2 regions of the Alkalihalobacillus phoenicis genome follow, and region 1 is predicted to be linked to the other one. Evidence: a T-box and tRNA genes for the amino acid it is inferred to sense, from the RefSeq annotation. Region 1 holds a T-box; the other holds one or more tRNA genes.
The links. The T-box of region 1 lies ahead of ileS (isoleucine--tRNA ligase). A T-box ahead of a tRNA ligase gene usually reads a tRNA of that ligase, here a tRNA-Ile.
Positions count from the first base shown of each region.

Region 1 (9,284 bases):
TTATTCCGCCACTCGGTATGATCGATATTTCACCAATCGTCGCGATTATTGTTTTACGTCTTGCGGCTACAGGTGTGCGAGTCCTCTTCGGTGGTTAAGGAGAAATGGGGTGAAAGGTCATTTCGATTTATCAGCATTTTAGAGAAGATGAACGCTCCCTTGTCGACCAAGCATTGACATGGAAAGAAGAAGTTAAGGATTATTATAAAGAGCGTTTAACAGATTTTTTAGATCCACGTGAGCAAGAGATTTTAAAAACAATTGTCGGTATTGATGAGGATGTCCAGCTCTCGTTTTTTGGTGGACGTGGTGATATTGAGCGCCAGAGAGCTCATTTAGCCCCTTCATACATAGAGGCAGATGAAGAAACATTTGCCTGTCTCCTTTATTCCGTTGAATATCCGAGTAAATTTGTGACGCTTGCACACCGTGATATTTTAGGGGCTCTTATGTCAATCGGATTGAAGCGCGAGAAATTTGGAGATATTATTATTAATGGAACGGACATTCAAGTCATATTGGCAAAAGAAGTGGCATCCTATGTTGAGGTCAATTTAACCTCAATCGGAAAAGCAACGATTCAATTGAAGCGATTGCCTTTTTCAGCTCAGTCAGAACTCGTTGACAGTTGGAATGAACGTTCTGGAACCATCTCTTCCTTACGATTGGATGCGGTTTTAGCAGAAATTTACCGAGTATCACGCTCAAAGATTGAACCATATTTAACAAAAGGTTACGTAAAAGTGAATTGGAAGGTAGTTGAGAACGGTTCCTTTCAAGTAAAAGAAACGGATCATTTTTCGGTCAGAGGTTTTGGAAGAAGCCAGCTTGTATCGCTAGACGGCAAAACCAAAAAAGATAAATGGAAAATTCAATATCGATTAAAGGTATAATTTATACTTTTGGTTTGTTTCGCTGATTGCTATTTTTAAAAAGGGTTTTGTGAGAAGTTGTCGAATGATATACGTTGAGACTAATTATTTCTACTTGATAGATGGAGGTGTCGATTTTGCCTTTAACGCCATTAGACATTCATAACAAAGAATTTACACGAGCTTTTCGTGGTTATGATGAAGATGAGGTAAATGAATTTCTGGATCAGATTATAAAAGATTATGAAGCGATTATTACAGAAAAAAAGGACTTATTTGCACGTGTTAATGATCTAGATGAGAAGTTGGAGCACTTTAAAAACATTGAAGAAACTCTGAATAAATCGATTTTAGTTGCTCAAGAATCGGCAGAGGAAGTAAGAAGAAATGCTCAAAAAGAAGCTCAGCTTATCGTCAAAGAGGCTGAAAAAAATGCCGATCGTATTATTAATGATGCCCTTAATAAGTCCCGAAAAGTAATGATTGAAATGGAAGAAATTAAAAAGCAAGCATCCGTGTATAAAATGCGTTTTAAAATGCTCATAGAAGCTCAATTAGAAATGCTCCAAACGGATGATTGGGATCAATTTACGGTTCAAGAGGAAGAAGAACCTTCTAATCAATAAAGGACGGCTTGCCAATTGTGAGAAGCTGTCATATAATATCACTAATTTCATCTTTAAAAACGATAATGAAGGAAAGTAAACATAGACTGATGATATACAGCGATTCGAGGACGGTGCAAGCTCGATTATTATAACTATGTGGAAAATCACCTTTTAGTTTTATCTCTGAACGATACATAGTAAGAGGTAGCGTTTCATTCACGTTACGAATGTTCAAGTGGAAATAAGTATCTTTTATTTTCATTAGGGTGGTACCACGGGTAGTCTTCTCGTCCCTATTTTAGGGATTAGAGGACTTTTTTGTTTGCCAAAAAAAGAAAGTTAATTTAAAGGAGGATATGGCATGGTTGAGTATAAAAAAACATTATTAATGCCAAAAACAAATTTCCCAATGCGAGGGAATTTGCCACAAAATGAGCCAAAGCGTCAAGAGAAATGGAACTCAGAAGATATTTATCAAAAAGTACAGGAACGTACAAAGGGCAAGCCTCTATTTATTCTGCATGATGGACCTCCATATGCAAATGGTGATATTCATATGGGACACGCTTTAAACAAAATTTTAAAGGATATGATCGTCCGTTATAAATCAATGTCCGGTTTCCATGCACCTTATGTTCCAGGATGGGATACGCATGGTTTGCCAATTGAAACAGCTTTAACAAAAAGTGGAAAAGTGAAACGTAAAGAAATGAGCGTTGCTGCTTTCCGTAAACTTTGTGAAGAATATGCTTTAAAGCAAGTGGATCGTCAGCGTGAGCAATTTCTACGTTTAGGTGTTCGTGGTGATTGGTGGAACCCATATATTACATTAGATAAAGCTTATGAAGCACAGCAAATTAAAGTATTCGGAGATATGGCGAAAAAAGGCTATATTTATAAAGGGAAAAAGCCTGTTTATTGGTCTCCATCTTCTGAGTCTGCCTTAGCGGAAGCGGAAATTGAATATCATGATAAACGTTCGCCATCGATTTATGTCGCCTTTGATGTCGTTGACGGCAAAAAAGTGCTTGAAGGCGATGAGAAATTTATTATTTGGACAACGACACCTTGGACGATTCCGGCGAACTTAGCGATTAGTGTTCACCCTGACTTAGAGTACAGTGTCGTGTTGGTAGGAAATAATAAATATGTGGTCGCTTCAGGTTTACTTGAAACATTAGTAAAAGAGTTAGAGTGGGCAACTCATGAAGTATTAAAAACGGTAAAAGGATCAGAGTTAGAGTTTGTCTTAACACAACATCCAATTTATGACCGTACATCCGTTGTGATTTTAGGAGAGCATGTTACGTTAGATGCTGGTACAGGCTGTGTTCATACCGCACCTGGTCACGGAGAGGATGACTACCTTGTTGGTCAAAAATATGGATTAGATGTTTTATGTCCAGTTGATGATAAAGGATATTTAACAGATGAAGCTCCTGGTTTTGAAGGATTATTTTATGATGCGGCGAACAAACCAATCGGTGAAAAACTAGAGGAAGTTGGAGCCTTATTAAAGCTTTCCTTTATTACTCACTCATACGCTCATGACTGGCGGACGAAAAAACCGGTCATTTACCGAGCGACTGCACAATGGTTTGCTTCGATTGAAAACTTCCGCAGTGAACTATTAAAAGCCATCGAGGAAGTAGAATGGATTCCAAAATGGGGTGAAACGCGCTTATTCAATATGGTTCGTGACCGTGGCGATTGGTGTATTTCTCGTCAACGAGCATGGGGTGTGCCCATTCCAGTTTTTTATGGCGAAACTGGGGAACCGATCATTACCGACGAAACGATCGATCATGTGTCAGCTTTATTTAGAGAGCATGGTTCAAATATTTGGTTTGAGTGGGAAACGGAACAACTATTGCCTAAAGGATTTACATCTGAACATAGTCCGAATGGAACTTTTACTCGTGAGATGGATATTATGGATGTTTGGTTTGATTCTGGCTCTTCTCATCAAGCTGTTCTTGAGGAAAGAGAAGAATTACAACGTCCTGCTGATTTGTATTTAGAAGGTTCTGACCAATATCGTGGTTGGTTCAATTCTTCTTTATCAACAGGAGTTGCGGTGACGGGAAAAGCTCCATATAAAGCGATTTTAAGTCACGGTTTTGCTTTAGATGGACAAGGCCGTAAAATGAGTAAATCAATCGGGAACACGGTGATTCCTAATGATGTCATGAAGCAGCTAGGTGCCGATATTTTACGCTTGTGGGTAGCTTCTGTTGATTATCAAGCAGATGTACGTGTTTCGGATGAAATTTTAAAACAAGTATCAGAATCATATCGTAAAATTCGTAATACGTTCCGTTTCTTATTAGGGAATTTACATGACTTTAATCCAACAACCGATCAAGTAGCAGACGAACAACTTGATGGGGTTAACTTATTTATGCTCGTTAAGCTAAATGAAGTGGTTGAAAAAGTGAAAACAGCTTATGAAGAGTATAATTTCTCTGGTGTTTATCATATTTTACACAACTTCTGTACGATTGAATTAAGTTCATTCTATATGGATTTAGCTAAAGATACGCTATACATCGAGCATAGCGATCACCCAGCCCGTCGTGCAATTCAAACGGTCATGTATGAAACAGTTGTGAAGCTCTCGAAATTAATTTCACCAATTCTTCCACATACAGCAGATGAAGTATGGGAAAATATTCCGAATGTTGATGTGGAGAGCGTGCAATTAACTGATATGCCAGAAGCTCGCACTTTTGGAGAGGTAGAGCAATTAAAAACCACTTGGAATCAGTTTATGGACATTCGTAGTGATGTCTTAAAAGCATTAGAGCAAGCTCGTAATGAAAAAACAATCGGTAAATCTTTAGCAGCTGCCCTAACGATTTATGCTAGTGGCGAGAAGTATGAGTTACTAAATGGTATTTCTGGGCTTGAAAAGTTATTTATTGTTTCCAAAGTAGAACTGGTTAATGGTGTTACGGAAGCTTCAGAAAAAGCAGTGACATTTGAGGATTTAGCTGTTTTTGTAGAAGCGGCAGAAGGTGAAACTTGTGAACGTTGCTGGACGGTCTCCACAACTGTTGGCGAAGAAGCAGATCACCCAGGTTTATGTACATCATGTGCCGAAACTGTAAAAAGTCATTATGCAGACGTTGAATAAGTAGTAAATGAACCGTCTCAAAAGGGGAGTATACCTTTTTGGGACGTTTTTTTTTGGGGAGAGGAGGGAGCGTTGCAAGTGCAGTATGAGCAGTATGACGGGGAATATGAAAAAGGAAGGAGATGTCGCGTCGTAAGGGGGCAGATACGACAGGGAATGTGAAAAAGGAAGGGGATGTCGTGTCGTAAGGGAGCAGATACGACGGGGAATGTGAAAAAGGGTTAAGTTGTCGCGTCGTAAGGGAGCGGATACGACAGGGAATGTGAAAAAGGGCAAAGCTGTTGCGTCGTAAGGGAGCAGATACGACGGGGAATGTGAAAAAGGGCTAAGTTGTTGCGTCGTAAGGGAGCAGATACGACGGGGAATGTGAAAAAGGGCAAAGCTGTTGCGTCGTAAGGGAGCAGATACGACAGGGAATGTGAAAAAGGGCTAAGCTGTTGCGTCGTAAGGGAGCAGATACGACGGGGAATGTGAAAAAGGGCTAAGTTGTTGCGTCGTAAGGGAGCAGATACGACGGGGAATGTGAAAAAGGAAGGAGATGTCGCGTCATAAGAGCGTCTACCTCAAAAAATGATTTCAAATGAATTGTAAAATCTTGCGTCGGCTATTCACGCAATTATGAGGAAAGCTAAAAAGGCATCTGAAAAAAGGTGCTTAAGGGGAGGTGTTAACATTGAATTCAAATTTTAAACAGTTGCATCAACAATTACTCCAACAAAAAGAGGAATTTGAGCAACAGTTAAAGTATTTTAAGGAAAGTGAATTGCATAACAGTGAGTCTGCATCAACGGGTGAGCTTTCACAATATGATAATCACCCCGCGGATACAGCGACTGAATTATATGAGCGTGAGAAAGATTTTGCACTCGAGGAGCACGCAGCCGAGCGATATCATCAAGTTCTCGATGCACTGGAACGAATAAAAAATGGTACGTATGGGATTTGTGAAAAAACCGGTCAGGAAATACCATTTGAACGATTGCAAGCAAACCCGACCGCCAAAACGGTCGTATCAGCAACCGAATCGCATGTGAAAAATTATCGACCGATTGAAGAAGAAGCACAAGGAGCTTTTGGACGTTACAATTATGATGGAAGTGAGAAAGAAACAGAATTTGATGCAGAAGATGCTTATCAAGCGGTCGCAAGATTTAATGAGAATTCAATGACTTATGAAGATGCTTCTTTAGATGATGACGATGAATCAGTCGGATATGTGGAGGAAATTGAAGGCTTTTTATCAACGGGCATCGATGGTTATCGCGGGGCAGAAAATGTGCAATTTCAGCGAAACGTCCATATGGACCATTATTTTGATGAATATGAGAATTAGTTTAGAGGGGTCTTCCCCCTCTTTTTATGCTATAATGCTAAAGAATGGCATGAAGAAGAGAACGGAGGATATATGTGATTTATTATATTATTGCTGCCCTCATTATTATATTGGATCAAATAACAAAATGGATTGTAGCAACCCAAATGGAAATTAGTCAAAGGATTCCGCTTATCGATGGATTTCTTTATTTTACTTCACATCGGAATACTGGTGCCGCCTTTGGGATATTAGAAGGACAAATGTGGTTCTTTTATATCGTGACAATTGGTGTTGTCATTGCGATTGTTTATTTCATGCAAAAAGAAGGAAAATATAGCATTCTTTATGGTACTTCATTAGCTTTAATTTTAGGGGGAGCGATTGGGAATTTTATTGATCGTCTTTTCCGTGGAGAAGTTGTCGATTTTATTGATACATACCCATTTGGATATAATTTTGCGATTTTTAATGTCGCTGATTCAGCCCTTTGTATTGGGGTAGCCCTTTTATTTATAAAAATGTTTCAAGACGAACGTAAGGCAAAGAAGGAGATAAAGTAATGGAAGTATTTAAATTTGAAGTAACAAGTGAACTTGCGGGAGAGCGAATTGATAAGTTTATTACGACTCAACATGAAGAATGGTCACGGACACAGGTTCAACAATGGATTAAAGAAAAAAGAGTCGAAGTGAACGGGAATGTTGTCAAAAGCAATTATAAGGTTTCTGATCTTGATCAAGTGGAAGTATCTGTTCCTGAGCCAGAAGTATTAGAGGTAGTGGCAGAGAACATCCCTTTAGATATCGTATTTGAAGATGAAGATGTGATCGTTGTTAATAAACCGAGTGGCATGGTCGTACATCCAGCACCAGGGCATTATTCAGGCACGCTTGTAAATGCTTTAATGTATCACTGTAAGGATTTATCAGGGATTAATGGTGTCATTCGACCGGGTATTGTCCATCGGATTGATAAGGATACATCTGGACTATTGATGGTCGCTAAAAATGATCAAGCTCATGAATCACTTGTTAATCAATTAAAGGCGAAAACAACTAAAAGAGTGTATCAAGCGATCGTGCATGGTGTCATTTCACATCAAACAGGAACGATTGATGCTCCGATTGGCCGTGACAAAAAGGATCGTCAAAGCATGACGGTAACTAATGAGAATTCTCGAGATGCTGTAACTCATTTTACAGTGTTAGATCGTTTTACGAATTATACGTATGTTCAATGTGAGCTTGAAACGGGTCGTACTCATCAAATTCGTGTTCATATGAAATATATCGGTTATCCGTTAGCCGGTGATCCGAAATATGGTCCGAAGAAGACACTTGACATTGATGGTCAAGCGTTACATGCAGCTGTTTTAGGTTTTGAACATCCAAAAACGAAAGAGTGGATTGAGTTTGAAGCTCCTCTCCCAACGGAGATGGAGAAATTACTCGAACATTTACGAATAATCGGTTGACACTTGAATGTTTTTGTGCGATAGTTATTAAGAACTGAATAAGCCCTTTAACTATAGTCCAGTGAGGCTAAGAAGGACAGCGGAAATCGTCATCGGATCTTTGGAACGATCCGTATGTGTACAGACTTATTCTGCCCTCTTGTCTCTTTATGACAAGAGGGTTTTTTGCATGTTTTAGGGGATTACTAATGAGGAGGTGGCAAAAATGTCTCAAGTTATTTTAGATGAACAAGCCATTACACGAGCGACCACTCGAATTGCTCATGAAATTATTGAACGGAATAAAGGAATCGAAAATTGTGTATTAGTAGGCATTAAAACAAGAGGCATTTATTTGGCTCAAAGATTGGCGGAGAAAATTGAACAGATTGAAGGGCTACCACTTCCCGTCGGAGAGATTGACATTACATTATATCGTGATGACTTAACAGTTAAGACGGATACAGAAGAGCCGGTCATTCAAGGAACGAATATTCCGATTGAAATTGAAAACCGTAAAGTGATTCTTGTTGATGATGTTCTTTACACAGGAAGAACGGTTCGAGCAGCACTTGATGCTTTAATTGATTTAGGAAGACCAGAACAAATTCAACTTGCGGTTTTAGTCGACAGAGGTCATCGAGAACTTCCGATTCGACCAGATTATGTGGGGAAAAATGTTCCAACTTCTAAAAGCGAAATTATTGTAGCGGAATTAAAAGAAGTCGACGCAATCGACCAAGTGAAAATTGATAAAAAATAAATAGATAAACTCTTTAAAACAGTCCAGAGAGGCTGGCAAGAGCAAAGTAGATAACCGGCATGCCTATCTGTGCACCGGGTTTATCTCCTGAACCCTCTTAGCCAACTGGTTAAGAGGGTTTTGCGTAAGAGTGATTAGGAGGAAGAACAGGATGAGTCAGCAAAAAGAAGTTTTAGGGGTACGCGATGTCCCGCGTTTAGATAAATGGGTGATTTTAAGCTTACAGCACTTATTTGCCATGTTTGGCGCAACGATTTTAGTACCGGCGATTGTCGGATTAAGCCCATCTGTCGCTTTATTATCAAGTGGTTTAGGAACGCTTGCTTACTTAGTTATTACGAGAGGACAAATTCCAGCCTACCTCGGTTCATCGTTTGCTTTTATCAGTCCAATCATTACCGCCACGGCATTAGGTGGACCTGAAGGGGTGATGGTCGGAACCTTTTTTGCTGGTATTGTTTACGGGCTTGTTGCTTTAGCCGTTAAAAAAAGCGGTGTTAAATGGTTAATGAATATTTTACCTCCAGCCGTTGTTGGACCTGTTATTATGGTTATCGGTTTAGGGTTATCTGGAACGGCTGTAGATATGGCAATGAATATTCCAGGACCAGATGGCACCTCAGTTTATAGCTTACAGCATTTTACTGTCGCATTATTTACATTAGCGGCAACGATAATCGCAAATATGTTTTTCAAAGGGTTTTTCGCACTGATTCCGATTTTATTTGGAGTAGTGAGTGGATACATTTTCGCAGCTGTACAAGGGTTGGTCGATTTTACAGAAATAAAGGAAACGGCTTGGCTTCAAGCACCTGATACGATGATTCCATTTATCACGTACACACCAAACTTTTCTTGGGCGATTATCATAGTGATGGTCCCAGTTGCAGCTGTAACCTTAGCTGAACATATAGGACAACAGATGGTATTGAGTAAAGTAACAGGACGGAATTTTATTGAAAAACCGGGCTTACATCGTTCGATTTTTGGTGATGGGATTGCCTCAATTGTTGCTTCACTAGTCGGTGGACCACCTAATACAACATACGGTGAAAACATTGGGGTTTTGGCAATGACGCGAGTATTTAGTGTATACGTTATCGGAGGAACAGCCGTCATTGCGATTATGTTCTCCTT
Region 1 covers NZ_CP154853.1:1,100,197-1,109,480, forward strand. The annotation lists gene AA0017_RS05145 (YggT family protein) at 1-98, shown strand, start outside; gene AA0017_RS05150 (RNA-binding protein) at 174-893, shown strand; gene AA0017_RS05155 (DivIVA domain-containing protein) at 1,010-1,498, shown strand; T-box leader at 1,552-1,778, shown strand; gene ileS (isoleucine--tRNA ligase) at 1,842-4,616, shown strand; gene AA0017_RS05165 (TraR/DksA C4-type zinc finger protein) at 5,281-5,949, shown strand; gene lspA (signal peptidase II) at 6,024-6,491, shown strand; gene AA0017_RS05175 (RluA family pseudouridine synthase) at 6,491-7,405, shown strand; gene pyrR (bifunctional pyr operon transcriptional regulator/uracil phosphoribosyltransferase PyrR) at 7,602-8,147, shown strand; gene AA0017_RS05185 (solute carrier family 23 protein) at 8,299-9,284, shown strand, end outside.

Region 2 (9,284 bases), 170 kb from region 1:
ACCTTAACAGATACAGAGTTGGATGGTTTAGTTTCTTTATTTATGAGAATGAAAGACTTAAACATAAATTGGGACGATGTGAAATCACAAATATCCAAAGTTCGTGATAACTTAGATGACATTTTAAATAGTGATCAAACTCGAAACTTCCTTGAAAAGTTTTTGGACTTTTTAGGTAGTGTTGTTGATTCAATTAGAGGTTTTTTTAGTTCAAGTAATTAAGTAAAAGAGAGACTGTCTCAAAAGAGCATTTGACTTTTGGGGCGGTCTTTTTTTGTTTAGTGCGGTTGGATGACGAGTGGGTAAAGGGGATAGGTAATGAGACTTGTGAGTTGCAGGAATTAGGGTGCGAAAACCTGGTGATAGGTAATGAAAAAGTTGAGTTGCAGGAATTAGGGTGCGGAAACCCGGTGATAGGTAATGAAAAAGTTGAGTTGCTGGAATTAGGGTTCGAATAACTAGAAATACGTAATGAAATCCACGAGTTGCCCCGGATTACGGTGCGATTTGATTTTTTGTCCTAGCTTCAATCATGGAAACCTTATAAAGCTAATGGATTCTTCTCATAAAGTTTAGAACTTCGAGTAAAAAACTGTTATAATCAAAGGTGTGATGCCTTTTTTAAACTTTGAAACTTTTTTAAGTGAAAAATCGTACATATAGAAAAAGGAGGTAGAGTCATGGAGTGGCTTGATCATGCAACGATTGGATTTATCGTTATTTTATTAGGGACTTTATTTTTATTTGGTGAATTGCTTGTACGTGCTAAAGGGCTATTTGCGTTATTGGGTGTTGCGATTATGGCAACCTATTTTACCTATCATTTAAGTGGGGATGTTGGTTTTTGGATTGTACTCCTATATTTAATTGGTTTAACACTTATAATAGTGGATGGTAAGTTCATTACAGATGGTACTGTAGCGGTCATTGGTGTAATTCTCATGATTGCAGCTCTAGCAATTCCTTCTCCAAGTCTTGTTTACGGGTTACTCGTATCCATGGGGTTTTTAATTGGAGGGTTTGGTTCGTTCTTATTTTTAAAAGTTTTCCCGTCACGAAATATGTGGGATAAAATGACCCTTAAGGATAAACTCTCAAGTGAAATGGGTTATAACTCCATTAATGAAAAGTACACAGAGCTTGTTGGGAAAAAAGGAAAAACTTTAAGTCCGTTTCGTCCTACGGGTACGGTTGAAATTGATGGTGAAGGTTATAGTGCTACAAGTGGAAACAAGTGGATTGAAGCAAACGTCCCAGTAGAAGTAGTTTCAGTGGATGGTACAAGAATTTTAATTAAAGAATGGGAGCAGAAAGAGATAGAGAAAGAAGAAGGAATTGAATAAAGTTAACAAAAACCTTTGAAGACAAAGATAGGATGCCTTCAAAGGTTTTTCTCTGTTTTATCAACTACTCTGCATTTTTTCGTTATAAGAGAGGTTTCGATTTAACTTGTTGGTTTTGTTTTTCGTCGGGGTTTAGGTATGGGTATTTTCCGAATCACTGTAGTAAGCATGGCGATACACGCTAAGATTAATAAAAGTGGTGATAGTGGAATAAAAACTTCAATCCATCCGAATAAAATAACGGGTAGTGTGAGCGAATAAGCACTCATATTCCACAAATGCTTATATTGTAGTTGGCTTCGTTTGCCGCGAAGTAGTAAACCTAAAGCAGCCAATAAAGATATTCCTAAAAAAGTCGTTCCGAGTAAACTCGCATAATTAAAAAATCCGATTAAGGGTAATAGTATCGGTAAAAAACCAGCTAATTCAGAAATTCGTTCAAGGAGTTGTTTACTCCCCATTTGCTCGAGCCCTAATAGATTGTAAGAAATGTCTTGAGTTTGTCCTGCAGCAAAAGAGGTTAAGTTATTTTTTTGTAAAGCGACGCCGTTTCCGTACTTATGTAGTTCTACGAGCGAATATTGATTATTTGGATCGACAATTATAAATCCAGTCGCATCGGAATATTCCACAAAAGGTTCCGACAGGTTGCTATGAAGTTGATTGGAATCAATTGTGAACTCAGGCAAATCCGTTTCAACTAATGCTTTAATTTGATTGAGCTGATTATTTAAGGTGAAGCTAGAAGAAATAATAAATGGAAGGAAGGCTATGAGTGCTAAAACGGTTACATGTAATAAAGCCTTTGTTATTGGCTGTAAACGAGTATAGGCAATCACCTTCAAATCATAAAGTGATTTATAAAATAATTGATAAAACTTCATCACAGACTCCTTTCAAAAAGACAAAATGGTGCTAGAACAAAAAAGCTCCATCTGTTTAGTACGTATAAGTTAGCCATTTGAATATAATGGACGTTCTTATCATAACAACAGAGTGAGCAATCGACAATCTTTTTGTCTGTTGAGTAAACATAGTCTTGTCGTTTTTAAAGGCTTGTGATACATTATAAAAAGAGTTGCTAAATAATTTTTAAAAAAACTATTGCAAGGCATTTGAAATCATGCTATTATAATTCTTGTCGTTAATCCACAGTAGCTCAGTGGTAGAGCAATCGGCTGTTAACCGATCGGTCGTAGGTTCGAGTCCTACCTGTGGAGCCAAATGTGGCGGTGTAGCTCAGCTGGCTAGAGCGTACGGTTCATACCCGTGAGGTCGGGGGTTCGATCCCCTCCGCCGCTATCCGATATTACATACATAACTTTTTGATTATCTTTGGACCCTTAGCTCAGTTGGTTAGAGCAGTCGGCTCATAACCGATCGGTCGTAGGTTCGAGTCCTACAGGGTCCACCATATGTTTTTTTGCGGAGGAATACCCAAGTCCGGCTGAAGGGATCGGTCTTGAAAACCGACAGGCGGGTTAAACCGCGCGGGGGTTCGAATCCCTCTTCCTCCGCCATTAATTAAAATGAACGGCGTAAAGCCATATATAACGATAAAGATAGAATGATTCCTAATGGGAGTCATTTTTTTTGCTTTGTAAGAGGAATCAGTAGTGTGGCAACAGTAATTGATGATGTTTCTTCGCCACTCAAAAAAATAAACGCAAAAAAGGACCCACGAAATGCTCAAGCCACTGAAAAAGTCCCCTGTTCAATTTTGACGACATAGGATTCTAACTAAGCAATTAGGTTATTTCTTTAGAGTTTTAATCATAGCATCAAACAGTTTTTTTTTCATTAACCAAAACGGAGCCAGCGCAATACCCGGAGACTCCTGCGGGAGAAGTGCAACACGGGAGACCCCGCAGCGAAGCGAGGAGGCTTCCGGTTCACCCGCGGAACGCGTAGGGTATGGAGCTGGCGGAGTATAGCTAACTAATGTAACCATTTTTTAAAGAATAGCCCTTTTTAGTGGTCTAAGAAATGCTCGTAGAACATAGAAGAGGGGGAGTTTAAAAATCGAAGTTAAGGGTATAGAAAATAGAGTTGCTATTTTGCGTTTATATAATGATGAAGGAAGAGCTCTTTTGTGTGTGTTTAACAAATGAAGTAAACAGGAGGCAAAATCTTTTTTACTTTTTATCAAAATCTCAGTGCATAAGGATTGCAGAAATGAGAAAACTTTGATAATGTAATAATTGCAGACTTACTAAACATTTTTGTTTCAAAAGTCGGTAGAAAATTTTGGAGATATTCTTCAAAAAATGGTTTATATTCAAGGAGGAGATTTTAATGGGATACGAATTACCACAATTACCTTACGCAGCAAACGCACTTGAGCCACATATTGATGAGACAACAATGAACATTCATCATGGTAAACATCATCAAACGTACATCACAAAATTAAACGCAGCACTTGAAGGTCACGCTGAATTAGCTAGCAAAAGCATTGAGGACTTAGTAGCTAATCTTGATTCTGTACCTGAAAGCATTCGTACAGCGGTAAGAAATAATGGTGGTGGACATGCTAACCACAAATTATTCTGGGAACTTCTTTCTCCAAATGGCGGCGGAGCTCCAACTGGTGAGGTTGCAGATGCAATTACTTCTACTTTTGGAAGCTTTGAAGCATTCAAAGAAAAATTTGCTGATGCTGGTGCTAATCGTTTCGGTTCTGGTTGGGCTTGGTTAGTTGTAGCTGATGGCAAATTAGAAATCACAAGTTCTCCAAACCAAGATTCTCCATTATCAGATGGTAAAGCACCTGTTCTTGGCCTTGACGTTTGGGAGCATGCTTACTACTTAAATTATCAAAACCGTCGTCCTGATTACATTAACGCATTCTGGAATGTGGTAAACTGGGACAAGGTTGAAGAATTATATCAAGCAGCAAAATAATAAATGAAGGGCCCTGATGATTCAGGGCTCTTTTTTATGGGATGAACGTTGTGACGAATGAGAGAAGGAACTTCCCAGCACCAACATGTTTACGCCAATTATATAAAAGAAGGTGTACACAACAATAATTTCTTTTTTACGAAATGTGACTTCTTCATTAGACAGTAAACGTTTATAAATGGCCGGTTTTAGAAAAGTGATTTTTTTAAAAGTATAACCATCTCATCATAAGACACACTATTTGATGAGGGTGGTGGCATTTGTGAAAAAAGCCTTACTTACAAAAATGATTGGCGAAATCGAGGTCACAAAGGAATTAGCCCTGTTACTCACCATTGGCGGTTTATATGCATTAAGCATTGCCTTATCTAATACCTTTGTGAATGTTTATTTGTGGAAACAATCGGGGCAGTTTATCGATTTGGCCTTGTATAATTTAGCATCGGTTATTTTCCAACCACTTACATTTATTTTAGCCGGTAGGTGGGCGAAAAAAATTGATCGAATTATCGTATTGAGACTTGGAGTAAGTTTTTTGTCCGTCTTTTTTTTCACTGTTTTGTTTTTAGGGGAAAAGGCGAGTCAATATATCATCTTACTAGGAGCCTTAATTGGAATTGGTTTTGGATTTTATTGGCTCGCTTTTAATGTCTTAACCTTTGAGATAACAGAGCCGGATACACGTGATTTTTTTAATGGGTTTTTAGGATTAGTCACATCATTTGCCGGGATGATTGGTCCGATGTTATCAGGGATTATCATTACAAATATGAAGAAATTTACGGGGTATACGGTCATATTTGCGATTTCATTAGGATTATTTGTCATTGCGGTTTTGCTTAGTTTTTTGTTGAAAAGGCGTTCAGCTGAAGGGAATTTTCATTTTAAAGAGATTTTAAAAGAGCGAAAACATAATCATAACTGGCGACAAATTTTATACGCTCATTTTTTTCAAGGTTTGCGTGAAGGGACGTTTATGTTTGTTATTACTGTATGGGTTTATATTGTGACTCAAAGTGAATTAGCTCTTGGGACATATGGTTTGGTCGCTTCATCCGTACAATTTGTGGCTTACTATTTGGCGACAAGATTAATTAAGCCTGCCTATCGAAAAAAGTCGATTCTTATTGGCGGACTTATTTTATATGGGGCCATCTTTTTAATTGTCTTTCATTTATCATTTCCAAAGCTGATTACCTATGGGGTTATTATTTCAATGGCATACCCGATGTTACTCGTTCCGTACCTTTCATTAACGTATGATGTAATTGGTAAAGCAAGAAAAGCAGCAGAAATGAGAATTGAATACATTGTGGTCCGAGAGGTCTTTTTAAATTGTGGTCGAATTGTATCGGTCTTGGCGTTTATTTTTACCATTTCCGTATTTCCAGAAAAGACAGGGATTCCGATTCTTTTGCTTATATTAGGAGCTGGTCATACATGTATTTATTGGTTTGTTCGAAAAGTTCGTTTTTCTGGTCCGACTGGAGGGGAGGGAGTTCCTTTTTCAACACAAAGAAATGGCGAAAATGGCAGTACAGGAGGGACAACCGTTTAACTATCAGTTATTCTCATGAGAAAATAGAGTTTTCTGAGTTGTTCATTCCTATCAAAAGAAGGACATGTATCTTTTGACAGCGACCCAGATTATGATATAATGAGTATACAAATCAATTAAATAAGCCTGCCGTGTTAGTCAGCTTCCATTTGTTTCGAACCTTGTTTTCAAAAAGGGAGCCTTAAATCGAACATCTACCAACATGCCAATTTATTTTGGACGTTGAAGGATCTTCTGCGGGCACCCACCTACAAGTGTAGGTTCAAGAAACAACTGTAGCAACGGCATTCGCGGGTTTTTGACATTCTAACAGTTCTAGACACCTTCTCTTAGGTGTCTATTCTTATGTATACATAGATAAAAGCCATTCGGTGAGGTGACGGTGATGACAAACAAAGAAAAAACAAGGAAGAAACGACAAGTACCTGTGCGTTTAAATATTTTATTTTTTGCAGTTTTTATCCTCTTTTCCATTCTTATTCTAAGGTTAGGGTACGTACAAATTGTGCAAGGGGAAGAATTTCAAAAGGAGCTTGAAAGAACAAGCAATTCCACCGCAAGAATTGATGCACCAAGAGGAATTATGTATGACCGTTATGGAAATATTGTTGTTGATAATGAGTTAGTCCTTTCATTAACCTATACAAATCCATCTCAACAAACGAGAGCAACAGATATGCTAAAGTTAGCTTGGAAATTACAGCCGCTTATTGAAATCGATACAGAAAATGTTCGAGAATTTACGTTAAGAGAATATTTATTGTTACAATTGGATGCAGAAGAAATCGCTAAATTAACAGACGATATAGATACAGATGATATGACATCAGGGGAAATATATCGGGCCCAAATCAATGCGATACCAGAGGGGAAGATAGAGCAAATTTCTGACCGAGAGCTTGAAGTCATTGCGATCTTTCAAGAAATGTCAGCGGGTTACGCCAATACTCCGCAACGAATTAAAAAAGATATTACTGATAAAGAGGCCCATGTTATTAGTGAGCGTTTAAGCGAATTACCAGGAATTGATATTTTACGTGATTCGGAAAGAACCTATCCTTTTGGGAACAACTTCTTGTTTGGAAATATTCGCTCGATCCCTAGTGAGCAAATTGATTCTTTCTTAGCACGTGGTTATTCACGGGCAGACCAAGTAGGAGTAAGTTTTCTCGAAATGCAATATGAGGAAGCGTTACGTGGACAAAAGGCAGAGGTTGAAAATATTACGACAACATCGGGCTCTAGCGTTCAAAGGGAAATAACGGAGAAATTAGGGCAAAGAGGAAATGATTTAGTGCTCTCCTTAGACATGGAATATCAGCAACTTTTAGAAGAAGCTGTAGAACGACAAGTGAAAACAGGAGCATTGCGATATTTAGGAGATAAAAATGCTTATGCGATTGTGATGGAGCCTAATACAGGTGAGGTTCTTGCGATGGTCGGTTATGAAGATAAAGTTGGAGCTGAAAATGGGCCGGTAATGAATCATCAGGCCATTGTTAATAATGGTTTTGAGATGGGCTCTACTATTAAAGCAGCAACGGTTTTGGCAGGATTTGAATCCGGGGCTATGCCTATAGGTGCAACCGTATATGATCGACCTATTAGGGTAGCTGGTCAACCTTATAGTTCTTTAAATCGGACTCTTGGAAATATTGGTTATTCTAAAGCACTGGAACGTTCTTCGAATATTTATATGATTGAAGTTGGGTTAAGGTTAGCTAATTATCGCCAACATAATAACCGACTCATTTTAAATGAAGTGAGTAGGGCATATGATACGTTAAAATATTATTTCCATCAATTTGGGTTAGGTGTTGATACCGGAATCGATTTGCCATCTTCTAGTGTTGGGTATATAGGTGATGTAGTCGGTCAAGAAGGTGCCGGTGGATTAATGCTACAATTTACTTTTGGACAGTTTGATCAATATACCCCTTTACAAATGGCTCAATATATTTCAACGATTGCTAATGGCGGTAATCGAGTACAACCTAGGTTAGTAAATGAAATACGCCAGCCGTATGCTGATAAGGATGAGCTTGGACCTGTTATTCAATCATTTGGGCCAAATATTTTGAATCGACTTGACATGAACGATGATATGATTTCGAGAGTGCAACAATCATTAGAGTTAGTTGTTCATGGTGGCCAAGGGACAGCCCCAAGATTGAAAGATGATGTTAATCATAATATTCGAGTCGCTGCGAAAACTGGAACAGCTCAAGTTAGGTATAATGGTAGAGATGCCAATAACCAAACCTTAGTAGGGTATGCACCAGCGGATGACCCTGAAATTGCGTTTGCTATTGTTGTGCCTAATACAAGCACGTCCAATGGTTACAACATTAGCCAAGGCATTGGTGTTGAATTAATCAATGATTATTTTGACCTTAAAGAAGAACGTCAAGGTCCAACAAAAGTGGAACGAGATGAGGACGCTGAATAAATAAAGAAAAAAGCATGGTGCCTAGAGTTAGGCGACCATGCTTTTTTAATGAGTTGGTTTTTGATATTTCGTTTGTAAGATGCTGATAACTTCATTTTCGGTTAATTTCATTTCTTTGGCGATTTCTTCTTCGGTATGTCCTTTTGATTTTAAGGCAAGAACATCGTCAATAAGTTGCTCACGGGCGGTTCCTTTTTTGCGTTGTTGAATTAAGCTGTGGTGTTCTTCTTCTAATGTTTTCAGTCTTTTGTTGACGATAAATATTTCTTTTTTGTAGGCGATGGTCAAATCATCGACTTCTTTTGCTAATGCTTTTGTTCGATCTTGACGAAAAAAAGATAAGCTGAAAATGAGTATTGAAAAAGTAAGTAATCCTAAAAAAGCCCATTCCATAAATAAATCAACCTTTCATTGTGTAAAACATAATCTTTTTATTATATCGGCTGAACGCTTACGTTTTTAAAAGAGTTTTTAAGTCTAATCTATTTTAACATTGAATGAAACCATTTTTATAAGAATTTTTATGAGAGCGTTTACTTTTATAAAAAATGAAAAAAACAAACAAATTCCTACATAATTATGCCCTTTTCACAGGTAAATAGCCCTTTTGTTTCGACAACAATTGCTAAATAAAAATGTCGAAACATTTTTTTTGAGGGTTTGAAACCATTTGTTTACTGGGGTTGACAAAAAACGACAAAGTTCAGTGCTTGTTTGCCTATTTTTTCGAATGTATGATTAAGATATGAATAAAATGATTTTGAATATTCGAACGAGTATAAATGAATATAAGAAATCGCAACACGAAATTATTTTTGGAGGTGGTTAGACTGATCGAGAAAATCGCTGAATTAAGAGAGAAAGGGTATTCATTTCGAAAAATTGCCCATGAACTGGGAACGACAGTTGGAAAAGTCCAATATCGTTATCACAAGTATAAGGAGCAAGTGTTGTTGCAACATCAAGTGGAAACAACAGTTGGTCAGAATAATGACCTACATGCAAAGGAAGAAAGCCAATCACTCCAAGA
Region 2 covers NZ_CP154853.1:1,271,927-1,281,210, forward strand. The annotation lists gene AA0017_RS05980 (DUF1002 domain-containing protein) at 1-222, shown strand, start outside; gene AA0017_RS05985 (NfeD family protein) at 681-1,343, shown strand; gene AA0017_RS05990 (DUF1189 domain-containing protein) at 1,445-2,227, opposite strand; tRNA gene AA0017_RS05995 (tRNA-Asn) at 2,492-2,566, shown strand; tRNA gene AA0017_RS06000 (tRNA-Met) at 2,572-2,645, shown strand; tRNA gene AA0017_RS06005 (tRNA-Ile) at 2,681-2,757, shown strand; tRNA gene AA0017_RS06010 (tRNA-Ser) at 2,771-2,863, shown strand; gene AA0017_RS06015 (superoxide dismutase) at 3,639-4,247, shown strand; gene AA0017_RS06020 (MFS transporter) at 4,534-5,805, shown strand; RNA gene ssrS (6S RNA) at 5,926-6,106, shown strand; gene AA0017_RS06030 (peptidoglycan D,D-transpeptidase FtsI family protein) at 6,191-8,254, shown strand; gene AA0017_RS06035 (hypothetical protein) at 8,300-8,647, opposite strand; gene AA0017_RS06040 (DUF4912 domain-containing protein) at 9,037-9,284, shown strand, end outside.
Region 2: it has a tRNA-Ile gene. The T-box ahead of ileS (isoleucine--tRNA ligase) is inferred to sense a tRNA for this amino acid. The anticodon was not compared.